One region of the Rhizobium sp. 11_C7_N12_5 genome, then DNA from elsewhere that is predicted to be linked to it. Evidence: predicted binding sites of a transcription regulator. Region 1 holds the regulator's gene; each other region holds the start of a gene.
What was found. The regulator LexA, encoded in region 1, represses DNA repair genes until DNA is damaged. The targets are predictions, from matches to a motif close to TGTTCNNNNTGTGTTCNG.

Region 1 (5,147 bases):
CGGCCGGACCTGCTCTGCCTGATCTCAACGATTTCGCGTTCAGTTCCTATTTCAACGGCATCGGTGCAAACGGCTTTGCCTTTGGAAAGCCGACCCTTCTGTCACCGGCCAGTGATGTTGCGGCGGATTCGGTGTTGGATAAGGCGGATATCTGGCTTGCCGGCCTGCGCAACAGCATAGGCGACAGGATTAGAAGGACCTTGCCCGGTGACACCGGCGCTTTCGCGGCCTCACTTGTCACCGATGAGAGACGCGCGCTTTCGGACGAAACGACCGAAGCGCTGCGAATGGCCGGGCTCACGCATATCATTGCCATTTCCGGCCTCAACATGGCGCTTTCGGCCGGTATCTTCTATATCGGCCTGCGTTATCTGTTCAGCCTGTTTCCCGGCATGGCGCAGGCATGGCCGACCAAGAAGATAGCCGCTTTCGGCGCGCTGGTAACCCTGACGGCTTACTATCTCATTTCCGGCTTTGGCGTGTCGGCCGAACGCGCCTTTATCATGATGGCGATCATGCTGGTTGCCGTGCTCTTCGACCGGCCGTCGATCAGTCTGCGCAACGTTGCGCTCTCGGCAATCGTCATTCTCAGCCTGTCGCCGTCGCAGGTGCTCGGACCGAGCTTCCAGATGTCCTACGCCGCGACGCTGGCGCTGGTATCCGGCTACACGCTTTGGAAACGGCGCCAGCATCGGGAAAATATTCTTTCGCGCTCCAGGCTCCTGAGCCCGTTGCTGTTCGTTACGCGCTTCTTCGGCAGCATATTGTCGACCTCCTTCATTGGCGGCGCGTCGACGGCGATCTTCTCGATCGAGCATTTTCACCGGTTGGCGACATACGGCCTTGCAGCCAATCTCGCTGCGATGCCGATCGTCTCCTTCGTCGTCATGCCGTTTGGCATGGCGGCCATGTTGCTTATGCCATTTGGCCTCGACGGGCCCTTTTGGCAAATCACCGGCGAGGGACTGGAGTTGGTCATCGCTATCGCCAAAACGGTGGCGGGATGGGGCGGCGATATTACCTTCGGCCGCCAGCCCGCCTGGCTTATGCCGACGTTCATCACAGGCTTTCTGCTCATGACGATGTTGCGAACGAGCGTGCGCCATGTGGGCCTGCTGTTGCTGCTTTCTTCCCTCGGCGTGGCAGCATTCGGCTCTGGCGTGCCCAAACCGGATCTTATGATTTCCGAGGATGGTGTTCTGGTTGCCTTGCGACAGGACGACATACTGGCAACAAATCGCGAAAGACCGCAGGCTTTCATTTTCGAACAGTGGCAGAGGGCGCTGGTTGCGAGCGAGCATCAACCTCCGACTATCCTTCCTGTTGACAGCCGCCTTCCCCAGATCAGCAAGACGGATCATCGCCGGCGATTGAGCGTCGAAGAGCAGGGCGCAGTTCGCAAGGCAATGGATGAAGCACTCGACCAGGCCATGCAGGGCAGTTTTGCTTGCCAAAAGGGCGCATGGTGCGTCGCGATGCTTGAAAATGGCGCGATGCTGGTCACCATCGAGGACGCAGCTTACCTGTCGCCGGCCTGCGATACGGCCAATATCGTCGTCACTCCCGTACGACTACGCCTGGATCGCTGCCGCTCCGGCGCCATGCTTTTCACAGGCGCCACATTGCGGCAGACAGGGTCCATTGAGATGGACCTCAGCACCGACAAGCCAAATGTGGTAACTGCGTTCGAAAATCCACAGCGCCCATGGGCTCGGCACAGAACATACGATTGGCGCACAGGCACATTCGGCGCGCCGATCGTCCGAGCATCACCGGTCAGTGATAACGGCGAATGAGGCCAACGAGCTTGCCTTGCACCTTGACGCGATCCGGCCCGAAGATGCGGGTTTCATAAGCGGGATTGGCTGCCTCGAGCGCGATGGAGGCCCCCTTGCGGCGGAAGCGCTTCAACGTCGCTTCCTCGTCGTCGACGAGCGCGACGACGATATCGCCCGGATTGGCAGTCGTTGCATTGCGAATGATGACCGTATCGCCGTCAAAAATGCCGGCATCGATCATTGAATCGCCTCTTACTTCCAGCGCATAGTGCTCGCCCGAGCCGAGCATGTCGGCAGGGACGGTTATGTCGTGGGTATTGTTTTGGATGGCCGAGATCGGAACGCCAGCGGCGATGCGGCCCATGACCGGTACCGAAACAGAACTGTTCTGGTCGTCGTTCGCCACTTTTGGCGGAGCAGGCGGCGCAACTGGCTGGGGTTTGCCGAGGCTGCCTTCGATGACGCTCGGCGAAAAGCCGCGGCGCGGCTGCAGGCTTGGATTATAGGCATCCGGCAGCTTGATGACCTCAAGCGCTCTGGCCCTGTTCGGTAGCCGGCGGATGAACCCTCGTTCCTCCAAAGCCGTGATCAGACGGTGAATACCGGATTTGGATGCAAGATCCAGCGCGTCCTTCATCTCGTCGAAAGATGGTGGCACGCCGGACTCCTTCATCCGTTCGTGAATGAAGAGAAGCAGTTCCTGCTGCTTGCGCGTCAACATCGTCTTGGAACCCCAGAATCGAGAAAAGCGTGAAACAAATCCAGAACGGACACTATATGTTCCATATGTGTTCCGCAAGTACTTAAATTTCGGTAAAGCTTTGCACGGACAGTTAAATATTCGACATCACTGGGTGGACCCGATAAAAGTCTCATATGGTTATATTCGCGCTAACATATCGGAAAACATAAGGAAATGCTGTTTAGTCCTTCATTGGGCGCATGCAGCCTACCTTGAGTAGCTGACGCATGGATGAAAGCCATTTTCACGACATGCGAATCCGGTACCGATCAAAGAATCAGCCGCGTGATCTGGCGTCTTCGACAGGACATGCGGTGTCTTGCGCCTCTATCGTCTTGCTTTCATCTTGAATTGGAGGATGGATGGGCGCAAACCTGCGGGCGCAGGAAAATAGGAGACATCATGACTTTGTCGCCGCATCCGCTGGATCATCTCGTATTGCCGACCGTCAATCTCGCTTTGGCGCGCGAGCGGCTCGGCAAGCTCGGTTTCACCGTCGCTCCCGACGCCCGGCATCCGTTCGGCACCGAGAATGCCTGTGTCTTCTTTGCGGACAAGACCTATCTTGAACCGCTGGCAGTGGCATCCCCCGAGCAATGTGAGGAGAGCGTCGGCGCGGGGAATGTCTTCGTTGCGCGCGATCAGGCCTACCGCTTCCGGCTCGGTGAAGACGGCTTTTCAGCCGTGGTGTTCGGCTCGGAGGATGCTGTCGCCGATGACGAGCGCTTTCGGGTAAGCGCCATCTCGGCGGGACGCATGCTGGATTTCTCGCGTCCCATGAAAATGCCGGATGGAACGGAGACCGTCGCCGGTTTTCGTCTCGCTTTCGCCGCCGATCTGCGTGCGCCGGATTTTCTGGCCTTCTGCTGCCAGCGCATCAATCCGCTGCCGGCCGATCGCAGCGTGCTGGAGCGCCATGAAAACGGCGTCACCGGCATTGCGCGGGTGGCGATATCGACACCCACCCCGGCCGCATTCCGCACTTTCTTCGAAGCGATCGTCGGTGAACCCTGGATATCGGAACATTCTTTCGGTCTGACGATCAGGGCGGCCAATGCCGATATCGAGCTCCTGACGCCGGCAGGCATGGAAGCGTTTTACGATTTGCCTGTTCACTCGGACGATCCCGGCTTGCAGGCGCGCGCAATCCTTTTCAAAACACGCGATCTTTCCGTGACATCGTCGCATTTCGCTGCTAACGGCGTCACCTACACGCGTAAGAACAATCGTATATTGACAAGGCTGGCCCCCGGACCGGGCGCCCTGTTCGCCTTCGAGGAGATAGCATGAGCACGAATTCTGAAGTGATCGTCGGCGAGGGAGCCTCCAAGGTTCTGTTTTCCAACACCGCCAAGCTGTCGCTTATTGCTGGTCCGTGTCAGATGGAAAGCCGCGAGCATGCTTTTATGGTTGCTGGCGCCCTGAAGGAACTCTGCGGCAAGCTTGGCATCGGCCTTGTCTACAAATCCTCCTATGACAAGGCGAACCGGACTTCGCTCTCCGGCAAGCGCGGAATCGGCCTTGAAAAATCCATGGAAGTCTTTGCCGATCTGAAAAAGGAATACGGTTTTCCGGTCTTGACCGACATTCACACGGAAGAGCAGTGTGCTATCGTCGCAAAGACGGTCGATATCCTGCAGATCCCGGCCTTCCTGTCGCGCCAGACAGACCTGCTGGTTGCCGCCGCCAAGACCGGCCGCGTCGTCAACGTCAAGAAGGGACAGTTTCTGGCTCCCTGGGACATGAAGAACGTGCTTGCCAAGCTGAACGACAGCGGTAACCCGAACATTCTTCTGTGCGAGCGCGGCGCCTCCTTCGGCTACAATACACTGGTCTCCGACATGCGCTCGCTGCCGATCATGGCGGCGATGGGCGCGCCGGTGATTTTCGATGCGACCCATTCCGTGCAGCAGCCCGGCGGGCAGGGCGGTTCGACGGGCGGCGATCGCCGATTCGTCGAGACGCTGGCGCGCGCCGCCGTCGCCGTTGGCGTCGCCGGCGTTTTCGTCGAGACGCATGAAGATCCGGACAATGCGCCGTCGGACGGCCCGAACATGGTCTATCTGAAGGATATGCCGCGGCTTCTTGAGAAGCTGCTTGCCTTCGACGCCATCGCCAAGGCTTGAGAAATATCAGGCATTCAACAGGCTGACATGTATTTGCGTTACGGGGCCTGCAGGAGTGCGAAATCGGGGTGCGGAGCGGCATTGTAATTTCCGCGTCTTCGATTAAGACCATTTCAATCGATTTATAAACCAGCGAGCAGGAAGCTATCATGACCGCAATCACCGACATTATCGCCCGCGAGATTCTCGACAGCCGTGGCAATCCGACTGTCGAAGTCGATGTCTACCTCGAAGATGGCAGCATGGGCCGCGCGGCGGTTCCGTCGGGTGCGTCGACCGGCGCGCATGAAGCCGTCGAGCTTCGCGACGGCGGCAAGCGCTATCATGGCAAGGGCGTGGAGAAGGCTGTCGAAGCCGTCAATACCGAGATATTCGACGCGATCGGCGGCATGGACGCTGAAAATCAGATCCAGATCGACGACATCATGATCGAGCTTGACGGCACGCCGAACAAGTCCCGCATCGGCGCCAATGCCATCCTCGGCGTATCGCTCGCCGCCG
Region 2 (5,147 bases), 530 kb from region 1:
AGAGATTGAGTGCTGCATTCAACGAGAACGTGAATATTCCGACGATAAAGGACGTAGATTCGGTCACTCAAATCAATGACGATGGGGATGGCATCGAAACGACCCAAGAGGAGATTGATGGGTTTAATATTGTCAGAGCGATCGGAGCAGAACTTGCGGATGTCTCGCGAATTGTCATGCGTGATCAAAAATCCTACTGCGGCATCAATTTCGATGACAACAATCGCAAACCGATTGTCAGATTACACTTTAATTCCAAAACCAAATTTTTAACGATCTTCGATGCCGAAAAGGCTGGATCTCGATTTGATATTACGCAAGCTACGGATATCTTTAAGGCCAAAGCGCAAATTCAGGCTGTGATACAATCGTACGTCGCTTCCTGACTCAAACCCGCTCCACAAACCCATCCAGCACACGTTTCTGCCCGGCGCGGTCGAACTCGATCGTCAGCTTGTTGCCTTCGATCTCCGACACATTGCCATTGCCGAACTTGATGTGGAAGACGCGGTCGCCGATGGCGAATTTGGAGGGTTCGGAGGAGGTGGACTTGGCCACCAGCTCGCCGTCGATGGTGCGCACTTTCGGGCCGCTTTCGCCGTAGCCGATACGTTCGACGGCGTGGCCGGAGCGGCTGCCCCAGTTGTCGCGGGTCGCATCGGTCTTGTTGGCCTGGGCGCGTTTCCAGCCGGGGGTGGAATAGGAATTGGCGAAGGGCTCGGCCTTGTCGAAGCGCGACTGGCCATAGCCGCCACGGCCGTAACCGCCGTAGGATTGCTCGACTTCGGCGACTTCGACATGGGTGACCGGCAGTTCGTCGAGGAAGCGGGACGGGATGGTCGATTGCCATAGGCCGTGGATGCGGCGGTTGGAGACGAACCAGATGTGGCAGCGGTGTTTGGCGCGGGTGAGGCCGACATAAGCGAGGCGGCGTTCTTCCTCGAGGCCGGCGCGGCCGCTCTCGTCGAGCGAGCGCTGATGAGGGAAAAGGCCTTCCTCCCAGCCGGGCAGGAAGACGGTGTCGAATTCCAGGCCCTTGGCGGAGTGCAGCGTCATGATCGAGACGGCATCGAGGTTTTCGTTCTGCTCGACGTCCATGACGAGGGCGACGTGTTCGAGGAAGCCGCGCATGGATTCGAAGCTGTCCATCGAGCGGATGAGTTCCTTCAGGTTTTCAAGCCGTCCGGGCGCTTCCGCCGATTTGTCGTTCTTCCACATGTCCGTATAGCCGGACTCCTCAAGGATCTGCTCGGCAAGTTCGGTGTGCGGCGTATTTTCGAGCAGGCCCTGCCAGCGGCGGAAGGATTGCACGACGTCGAACAGCGCCTTGCGCGCCTTTGGCTTCATCTCGTCGGTCTCGATGATGTCGGCCGCTGCCGCCAGCATCGGAATATCGCGCACGCGGGCGTAGTCGTGCAGCGCGCGCACCGTGGTGTCGCCGAGGCCGCGCTTCGGGGTGTTGACGATGCGCTCGAAGGCGAGATCGTCGGCCGGCTGGCAGACCAGGCGGAAATAGGCCATGGCGTCGCGGATTTCGAGGCGCTCGTAGAAGCGAGGGCCACCGACGACGCGGTAGTTCAGGCCTAGCGTGACGAAACGGTCTTCGAATTCGCGCATCTGGAAGGAGGCGCGCACCAGGATCGCCATGTCGTTCAGCTTGTGTTTGTTGCGCTGAAGCTGCTCGATCTCCTCGCCGATGGCGCGGGCTTCCTCCTCGGAATCCCAGGAGGCGTGCACCTGCACCTTGATGTCGTCAGGGTCGGAACGGTCGGTGAACAGCGTCTTGCCGAGCCGGCCCTCATTATGGGCGATCAGATGCGCGGCGGCACCGAGGATGTGCTCGGTGGAGCGGTAGTTGCGCTCGAGCTTGATCACCTTGGCGCCGGGAAAATCCTTTTCGAAGCGCAGGATATTGTCCACCTCCGCGCCGCGCCAGCCATAGATCGACTGGTCGTCGTCGCCGACGCAGCAGACATTCTGCAGCTCGCCCTTCGGCCGTTGGGCCAGCAGGCGAAGCCACATATATTGCGCCGTGTTGGTGTCCTGATACTCGTCGACGAGGATATAGCGAAAGCGCTGGTGGTAGTCCTTCAATATGTCAGGATTCTGCCGGAACATATTGATCGGATGCAGCAAAAGGTCGCCGAAGTCGCAGGCGTTCAGCGTCTTCAGGCGGTTTTGGTAAGCGGCATAGAGTTCGCGGCCCTTGCCGTTGGCAAAGGCGCGGGCGTCGCCCTCTGGAATCTCGGCGGGGCCAAGACCCTTGTTCTTCCACGTGTCGATCATGCCGGCGAATTGCTTGGCCGGCCAGCGCTTGTCGTCCAGGCCCTCTGCCTGGATCAGCTGCTTGATCAGGCGGATGACGTCGTCGGTATCGAGAATGGTGAAGCTGGAAGAGAGGCCGACCAGCTCTGCATGGCGGCGCAGAAGCTTGACGCCGATCGAGTGGAAGGTGCCGAGCCAGGGCATGCCCTCGACAGCGCCGCCGACGAGCAGGGCGACGCGTTCCTTCATTTCGCGCGCCGCCTTGTTGGTGAAGGTGACGGCGAGGATCTGGCTGGGGAAGGCGCGGTTGGTGGAGAGGATATGGGCGATGCGGGTCGTCAGCACACGCGTCTTGCCGGTTCCGGCGCCGGCAAGCACCAGAACAGGCCCGTCGAGCGTCTCCACCGCTTCCGTCTGTTCCGGATTGAGGCCTGCGAGATAGTCCGGCCGGCGGTGGCTGTCGCGCGCCGCCATGGCGCGGGCTGCAATGCCGCCGCCTATGCTGCCTGCATCCGGCGCAGAACGGCGCGGCGCCAGATGCTCCGGCTCCTCGTCAAAGAAGGGAATGTCGTCATGTCCGATGGTCATGCGGCCCAATGTAATGATTCTACCCTGAAAGGCAAAAGAAACGGGCTGAAAATAGAACAAAAAGTGCACATTCACAGGCAAAGCAGGTAACGGGGAGGCTGTTCCCGCATCTGAACGGGAGATGTGGGAGTGCGAATGAAACGCCTCGTTGTCTGCGGAAATATTACAACTTTGTCATAGTCTGCGGCAAAGCTTGCCGCATATGTATAAAAAAACGATATTGCAGAAAATCGGGCACAATCGTGCGTTATGAAGCCAACCCGAACTTGGCCTCGGCAAGCGCGCTTGACGCGACGAGGCCATGCCAAACCGACGACGCGATTTCATCGCCTCTGACACAACGAGCCGGAGACGTGCATGACCGCCTGGAAGCAGCTTTCCTTGTGTTTTTTCTTGCTGGTGGCGGGTCTTGCCGCCGCCGTGGCCTTCGTGCCGGGCTCAGCCGGCCTGTTGCGGGGGGCTGGCGTTCCGGAAGCCGTGGTGGCGGTTGTTGCGCCCGGCAAGAGCGACAATGGCGAGAAGCAGGCTAGTGCTGCCAATGGCGGTGCACGCCGCGGCCAGAATGTGCCGCTCGTCGTTACGGAGCCGGTGGTCGGCGGCATCGTCAATGACCGCCTCAGCGCCATCGGTACAGGCGACGCCATCCGTTCGGTCGTCGTCATGCCGCAGGCAGCCGGCACGATCCGGGAAATCCTCATCAAGTCCGGCGATCGGATAAAGCAAGGACAGGTGTTGGCCCGCCTCGACGATGACGAGCAGGTCATCGCTCGCGGCCAGGCGGAAGTAGCGCTGAGGAGCGCATCCGAGAAATCCCAGCTCTATCGCAATATCAAGTCCAGCGTGTCGCGCATGGATGTCTTCGATGCCGAGATCGTCGAGCAGGGCGCCAAGCTGGCGCTGCAATCGGCGGAACTCGCCTTGAAGCGCCGCGATATCGTTGCGCCGATCGACGGCATCGTCGGGATCGTGCCGGTCGTCGTCGGCGACAACGTGACGACGACGACGAGCATCGTGACACTGGACGACCGCTCCGAGATCCTGGTGGACTATTGGGTGCCGGAACGCTTCGCCAATACGGTCAAGGTCAATCAACCGGCGGAAGCGACATCGGTTGCGCTGCCGGGGCGCGTCTTCACCGGTGTGGTCGAGGCGGTAGACAATCGTATCGATGGCGCCAGCCGGACCTTGCGCGTGCGCGCCCGCATCGACAACGCCGCCGATGAGCTGCGGGCCGGCATGTCCTTCAATGTCGGCATGCGCTTCTCCGGCGAAACCTATCCCTCCGTCGATCCGCTTGCGGTGCAGTGGGACGGAGAGGGCGCGCATGTATGGCGCGTTGCCGACGGCAAGTCGTCGAAGGTGCGTGTCAGCATCGTGCAGCGCAATCCGGATGCCGTCTTGGTCAAGGGCGATCTTCGCGATGGCGATCTCATCGTCATCGAAGGATTGCAGCGTGTGACCGAAGGCGGCGACGTTCGGTTTGCGCGCGATGTCGCCCAGGCCTCGGAGGTCATCACGCAATGACGGGGCAGGGCGATGAGATGAAGGAAGCCGGCGCGGGTTCGGGCAAGCAGTCCTTTACCGCGCTTTTCGTGCGCCGGCCGATCCTGGCGTTGGTTTTCAATACGCTGTTGGTCGTTGCCGGCCTTGCCGCTTATGTCGGCGTCGAGGTGCGTGAGCTGCCGGATGTCGACCGTCCCGTCGTCACGGTGCGAACCGTATTCGACGGCGCGTCGCCGCAGACGGTGGATCAGGAGCTGACCAAGGTCATCGAAGGTGCTGTCGCTCGCGTCAGTGGTCTGAAATCGGTCTCCTCCAGCTCGTCCTTCGGACAGAGCAGGGTGACGCTGGAGTTCTCCGACGCCACGGATCTCTCGGTCGCCGCCAACGACGTCCGCGATGCCATCGGCCGCATCACCGAGCAATTGCCCGATCAGGCCGATGCGCCGCAGATCGTCAAAGCGGATTCGGATTCGCAGCCGATCATGCGCCTTGCCGTAACCTCCAGCACGTTGACGATGGACGACCTGACGCAGCTCGTCGACAAGGAGATTACCGACCGGCTGGCTTCGGTCGAAGGCGTTGCCGATGTCGAGCTTTACGGCGATCAGGAGAAAGTCTTCCGGATCGATGTCGATCAGGCAGCGCTGGCCGGACGTGGTCTGACGATCGGCGATCTGACGACCGCGCTTGCGACGGCCGCGCTCGACGTGCCGGCGGGGTCGCTGAAAAGCGCCCGTCAGGATATCGTCGTGCGCGCTACGGCTGCGCTGCAGACGCCGGAGGATTTTGCG
Region 3 (5,147 bases), 340 kb from region 1:
CTGTGACGATGCTTGCGAAACGGTCTACGCCGCCCTGTCGAAGGCCGGCAAGGATGTCCTGCTTGACGATCGCGACGATCGTGCCGGAACGAAGTTCGCGACGGCGGATCTGATCGGCGTGCCCGTGCAGATCATCGTCGGGCCGCGTTCGATCGCGGGCGGCGAGGTGGAAGTGAAGGACCGTAAGACCGGTGCTCGCGAGACGATGACAGTCGAAGCGGCAATCAAGCGGCTGGCCGGCTGATAGACAAAAGACAGGATGGAAGGCGAATGGCGGTGAACGTGGCAGTGGAACAGCAGGGAAATTCGCCCAAGGCCAGCCCGTCATCCCGTCCGTTTTCCGGATTCGAGAGACTTGTCGCGTGGCGCTATCTTCGCTCCAGGCGCAAGGAAGCATCGATTTCGGTCATTGCCGGCTTCTCGCTGGTCGGCATCATGCTGGGCGTCGCCGCGCTGATCATCGTCATGGCGGTCATGAACGGCTTCCGCGCCGAACTCTTCAAGCAGATTCTTGGCTTCAACGGCCATGTCGTCGTGCAGCCGATCGATTCGCCGTTGAACGACTATGCTGAGCTGGCTAAGAAGTTTGCCGCTGTTCCCGGTGTCACCATGGCCTTGCCGCTGGTGGAAGGTGAAACGCTTGCGTCCGGGCGGGGCGGCTCCGGCACCGGCGCGCTGGTGCGCGGCATCCGCGCCGAGGATATGACCAAGCTCAAAACCGTTTCCGATCATATCGTCTCCGGCGACATAGTCGGCTTTGCCTCGGGGCAGGGCGTGCTGGTGGGTACACGCCTTGCGCGGCAGCTGGGCCTGACGGTCGGCGACCAGATCACGCTGACGGCGCCCGATGGCGATGTGACGCCCTTCGGCGTCAATCCGCGCGTCAAGGCCTATACGATCTCCGGCCTCTTCGAGGTCGGCATGTCCGAATATGATTCCTCCGTCGTCTTCATGCCGCTGGAGGAATCACAGCTCTTTTTCAACGCCGAAGGCATCGTCGAGAAGATAGAACTCTTCGTCAGCAATCCGGATGATGTCGATGAGCTGAGGCCGAAGATCGAGGCTGCCGCGGGTCGGCAAGTGTTCCTGACCGACTGGCGGCAGGTCAACGAGACTTTCTTCTCGGCCCTGCAGGTCGAGCGCAACACCATGTTCATGATCCTGACGCTGATCGTCCTCGTGGCTGCGCTAAATATCATTTCCGGTCTGATCATGCTGGTGAAGGACAAGGGCAGCGATATCGCCATCCTGCGCACCATGGGCGCGACGTCCGGGGCGATAATGCGCATCTTCTTCATGACAGGTGCTGCCATCGGCGTGGTCGGCACATTCGCCGGCGTTCTGCTCGGTGTCCTGGTCTGCCTGAATATCGAATCCATCCGGCAGTTCTTCTCCTGGATTTCGGGCACGGTGATCTTCAATCCGGAGGTCTATTTCCTCAGCAAGCTGCCGGCCCAGATGAATATGAGCGAGACCGTCTCCGTTGTTGTGATGGCACTGACGCTGTCTTTCCTTGCCACGATCTTTCCGGCCTGGCGTGCCTCGCGGCTCGATCCGGTGCAGGCGCTGCGCTACGAATAAGGAATTCGCATTTGATGAAAGGCAACGTCGTTCTCCAGCTTTCGGGCGTGGAGCGTCATTACGGGCAAGGCGATACCCAGCTATCGATCCTGAAGGGAGCCGATTTCGCCCTGCGCAGCGGCGAGATCGTCGCGCTGGTTGCGCCCTCCGGTACCGGCAAATCGACGCTCCTGCATGTGGCCGGCTTGCTCGAGCATCCCGATAGCGGCGAAGTGCTGATCAACGGTCAGGCATGCGAAGGCTTGTCCGACGACAAGCGTACGGCAGTTCGTCGCAGCGAGATCGGCTTCGTCTATCAGTTCCATCATCTGCTGCCGGAATTTTCGGCGCTTGAAAACATCATGATGCCGCAACTGATCTCAGGTCTCTCCCGCAAGGAGGCAAGTGAGCGCGCCGCCCAGCTTCTCGATTACATGCGCATCGGCCACCGCGGCGATCATCGACCGGCCGAATTGTCCGGCGGCGAACAGCAACGCGTCGCCATTGCGCGCGCCGTCGCCAATGCGCCTCTGGTACTGCTGGCCGATGAACCGACAGGCAATCTCGATCCCGCAACGGCACATTATGTCTTCGATGCCCTTGAAGCGCTGGTGCGGCAGTCGGGTCTGGCGGCATTGATCGCCACGCATAATCACGAACTCGCAGTCCGCATGGACCGCCGCGTCACATTGAGCGAAGGCAAGGTGGTCGAGGTCTGATCGCCCGTTACGGAACGATCAGCCCGCCGCGATAATCCAGCTCGTAGGCCTTGCGCTCCTTCACCATGATGACCTCGTGACCGATAAAATGGTCGCAGCCGCCGGTGCTGCGATCGACGTAACGGCCGAAGGCGTGTTCGAATTCGAAGCCGCCGAGAAAGCGTTTTTCATCGAGATAGAGCCGTAGCAGCGCTGATTTGATGACCATGCCGGCGCTCCGCCCGTCGATCAGGTCCGGCTCGACGATGCGGCCGAAATAGTTCATCGCCCAGACCGGCTCGTCGTCATGCCAGACCAGCTCCTGCCCGGCGAAATCCGTGCCGCCGAAATAGCTGTCGAGATAGCGCCAGCGGCCATTGGCATAGCCGATGTCATGCGAGCCGCTTCGGCAGGACGGCAGTCTCTCGCCATCTCCGACATAGGTCTCGGCCTTGGCGATGACAATGAAATCGTTCAGCTCGGCAAGATCCGGCATGGCCCTCTCCAATGATGGTGAGCGACCACAATGCCATGGAATGTGCAGCGTGTAAAGAACATATAGTGAACAGACGCTGTGTTTGCTATTGTCCGTCTCCGCAGATTTTCTGGCCGAAGTCGTCTTGCCAGTCCTCGATTTTGACCGTTTTGGCGTCTGCCTTGATATCCTTGCCGTTCTTTGTCGCCTTGCCGGTCAGGACATTGTAGTCGCAGTTGTACCCGGAATCGGGTTCGAGCGTATCGCGGGACACATAGGTATAGCCGGCAACGACGAAGCTGTTGTTGCGGTAGGCGAGTGTCAGCGTCTGCTCCCAGCGGTCGCGTCCGACGCTGTCATTTTGCGATGTGACGGTGATGGATCCGTTCGGCAGCGCCGCGATCGACGGTTCCTGGCCGACCATGCCGTCAGGCCCCACGCTGCCCCATATCTTGTTCGGCGCGCTGACTGCCAGATTCACCAGCGCATGTTCGCCACCGCGCAGATAGATGTAGATGCCGATCGGATTATCGGCCTGATCGTCGGGAGCCGATGCGACCAGCAGGGCGAGATCCGGCTTGCCGTCCTTGTTCCAGTCGCCGATCGCCGCGTCGATGATACGGTCGGGCGCAATGGCGTCCCCGGCATGCGCCGTGGTCGCGACCGAAAGCAGGGTGAAGGCGGCATAATTCAGTGATTTCATGATGATCTCCCCTTTGTCCCTGCATAGCCTCGGGTTGATCGAGCGTCCATCGGCAAGACGAAATATCGGACGATGAAATTTATTGATGCATCTATTGACTCCCGAACAAAAATAGAACAAAAAAGAAACATAACGAGTAAGGAGCGCGTAAATGACCGATATCATTCGAGACGTTGCAGCATTCACCTCCATCGTGATGTTCGTCGCCAGCTTTTCCCTCATCATGATGGCGATGTGAATTTTATTCCCATACGAGCACGTTGCCCCCGAGTTTAATGGGAGCAACTCATGGACTTTGTCGTCCGCAATGCCGAGAATGGCGGTGATTCATTCAGGCATGCGGAAGGGTATGAGATGGCGGATAAGGGTGGCAGCGGTGCAGCGATTGCGCCAGTTGGCGAGGCGCCGGAATTCGTGCATCTCCGGGTTCATTCCGCCTATTCCCTGCTTGAGGGCGCGCTGCCGCTCAAGAAGATACTGGCCAAGGCCATCGGCGACAATCAGCCGGCTATTGCCATCACCGATACTAACAATCTCTTCGTCGCCCTGGAGTTCTCCCAGAAGGCGATGGAGGAGGGGCTGCAGCCGATCATCGGCTGCCAGGTATCGATCGACATGGAGGATGGCGGCGAAGGCGAAAAGCGCGGGCCGCAACAGGCCCTTGCCAAGCTGCCCTCCATCGTCCTGCTCGCCGCCACGGAGCGGGGCTATGAGCGTCTTGTCGATCTGATCAGTCGTGCCTACCTCGGCGGCGAGGGCAATCATGCCGTTCACATCACCGCCTCGTGGCTGGAGGAGATCGGCACCGAGGGCATGATCGCGCTTACCGGCTCGCTCGGCGGGCCGGTCGATATAGCGCTGAAAGAGGGGCATGCGCCACAGGCGCTATCCCGGCTGCTGACGCTGAAGCGGCTGTTCGGCGACAGGCTGTATGTCGAACTGCAGCGCCACGGCACCTATGATCGCCGTCACGAACAAAAGATGCTCGCACTCGCCTATGAGCATGCGCTTCCGCTGGTTGCCACCAACGAGGCTTTTTTCCCCACCCGCGACGATTACGATGCCCACGACGCCCTTATGGCGGTCGCTCACAATGCCATCGTCTCGGACGATACGCGTTTCCGCCTGACGCCTGATCACTATCTGAAGAGCCGTGCCGATATGGCGAAGCTGTTCTCCAATCTGCCAGAGGCGCTGGAGAATACCGTCGAGATTGCTCGGCGCTGCTCCTTCGTTCTGCAAACGCGCAAGCCGATCCTGCCACGCTTCACCGGCGCCGCCGATGATGAGGAAGAGGCCGATCGCGCCGAATCGGCGGAGTTGCGCGCTCAGGCGGTCGAGGGTCTTGATCAGCGTCTCGCTTCGCTCGGCATGGCGCCGGGCTATGTGGAAAAGGACTATCGGGAGCGGCTGGAATTCGAGCTCGGCGTTATCGAGGGTATGAAATTCCCCGGCTACTTCCTGATCGTTGCCGACTTCATCAAATGGGCCAAGCGGCATGATATTCCCGTCGGGCCGGGCCGTGGTTCGGGCGCAGGCTCGCTGGTCGCCTATGCGCTGACGATCACCGACGTCGATCCACTGCGCTTCTCGCTGCTGTTCGAGCGCTTCCTCAATCCATCACGCGTCTCGATGCCGGACTTCGATATCGACTTCTGCCAGGATCGGCGCGAAGAGGTGATCCGCTACGTGCAGGCCAAGTATGGCCGCG

Region 2: AB8B29_RS09305 (ATP-dependent helicase) is a predicted target of LexA. The motif match lies at 2,906-2,923, and genes of this name have one in related genera.
Region 3: dnaE (DNA polymerase III subunit alpha) is a predicted target of LexA. The motif match lies at 3,538-3,555, and genes of this name have one in related genera.

Annotation. Positions count from the first base shown of each region.
Region 1 is NZ_JBPWPY010000001.1:1,337,855-1,343,001, forward strand. It holds gene AB8B29_RS06690 (ComEC/Rec2 family competence protein) at 1-1,796, shown strand, start outside; gene lexA (transcriptional repressor LexA) at 1,777-2,499, opposite strand; gene AB8B29_RS06700 (VOC family protein) at 2,923-3,810, shown strand; gene kdsA (3-deoxy-8-phosphooctulonate synthase) at 3,807-4,646, shown strand; gene eno (phosphopyruvate hydratase) at 4,796-5,147, shown strand, end outside.
Region 2 is NZ_JBPWPY010000001.1:1,871,596-1,876,742, reverse strand. It holds gene AB8B29_RS09310 (type I restriction endonuclease) at 1-386, shown strand, start outside; gene AB8B29_RS09305 (ATP-dependent helicase) at 388-2,853, opposite strand; gene AB8B29_RS09300 (efflux RND transporter periplasmic adaptor subunit) at 3,211-4,377, shown strand; gene AB8B29_RS09295 (efflux RND transporter permease subunit) at 4,374-5,147, shown strand, end outside.
Region 3 is NZ_JBPWPY010000001.1:997,688-1,002,834, forward strand. It holds gene proS (proline--tRNA ligase) at 1-244, shown strand, start outside; gene AB8B29_RS04840 (lipoprotein-releasing ABC transporter permease subunit) at 271-1,581, shown strand; gene AB8B29_RS04845 (ABC transporter ATP-binding protein) at 1,596-2,279, shown strand; gene AB8B29_RS04850 (DUF5680 domain-containing protein) at 2,287-2,754, opposite strand; gene AB8B29_RS04855 (hypothetical protein) at 2,840-3,436, opposite strand; gene dnaE (DNA polymerase III subunit alpha) at 3,791-5,147, shown strand, end outside.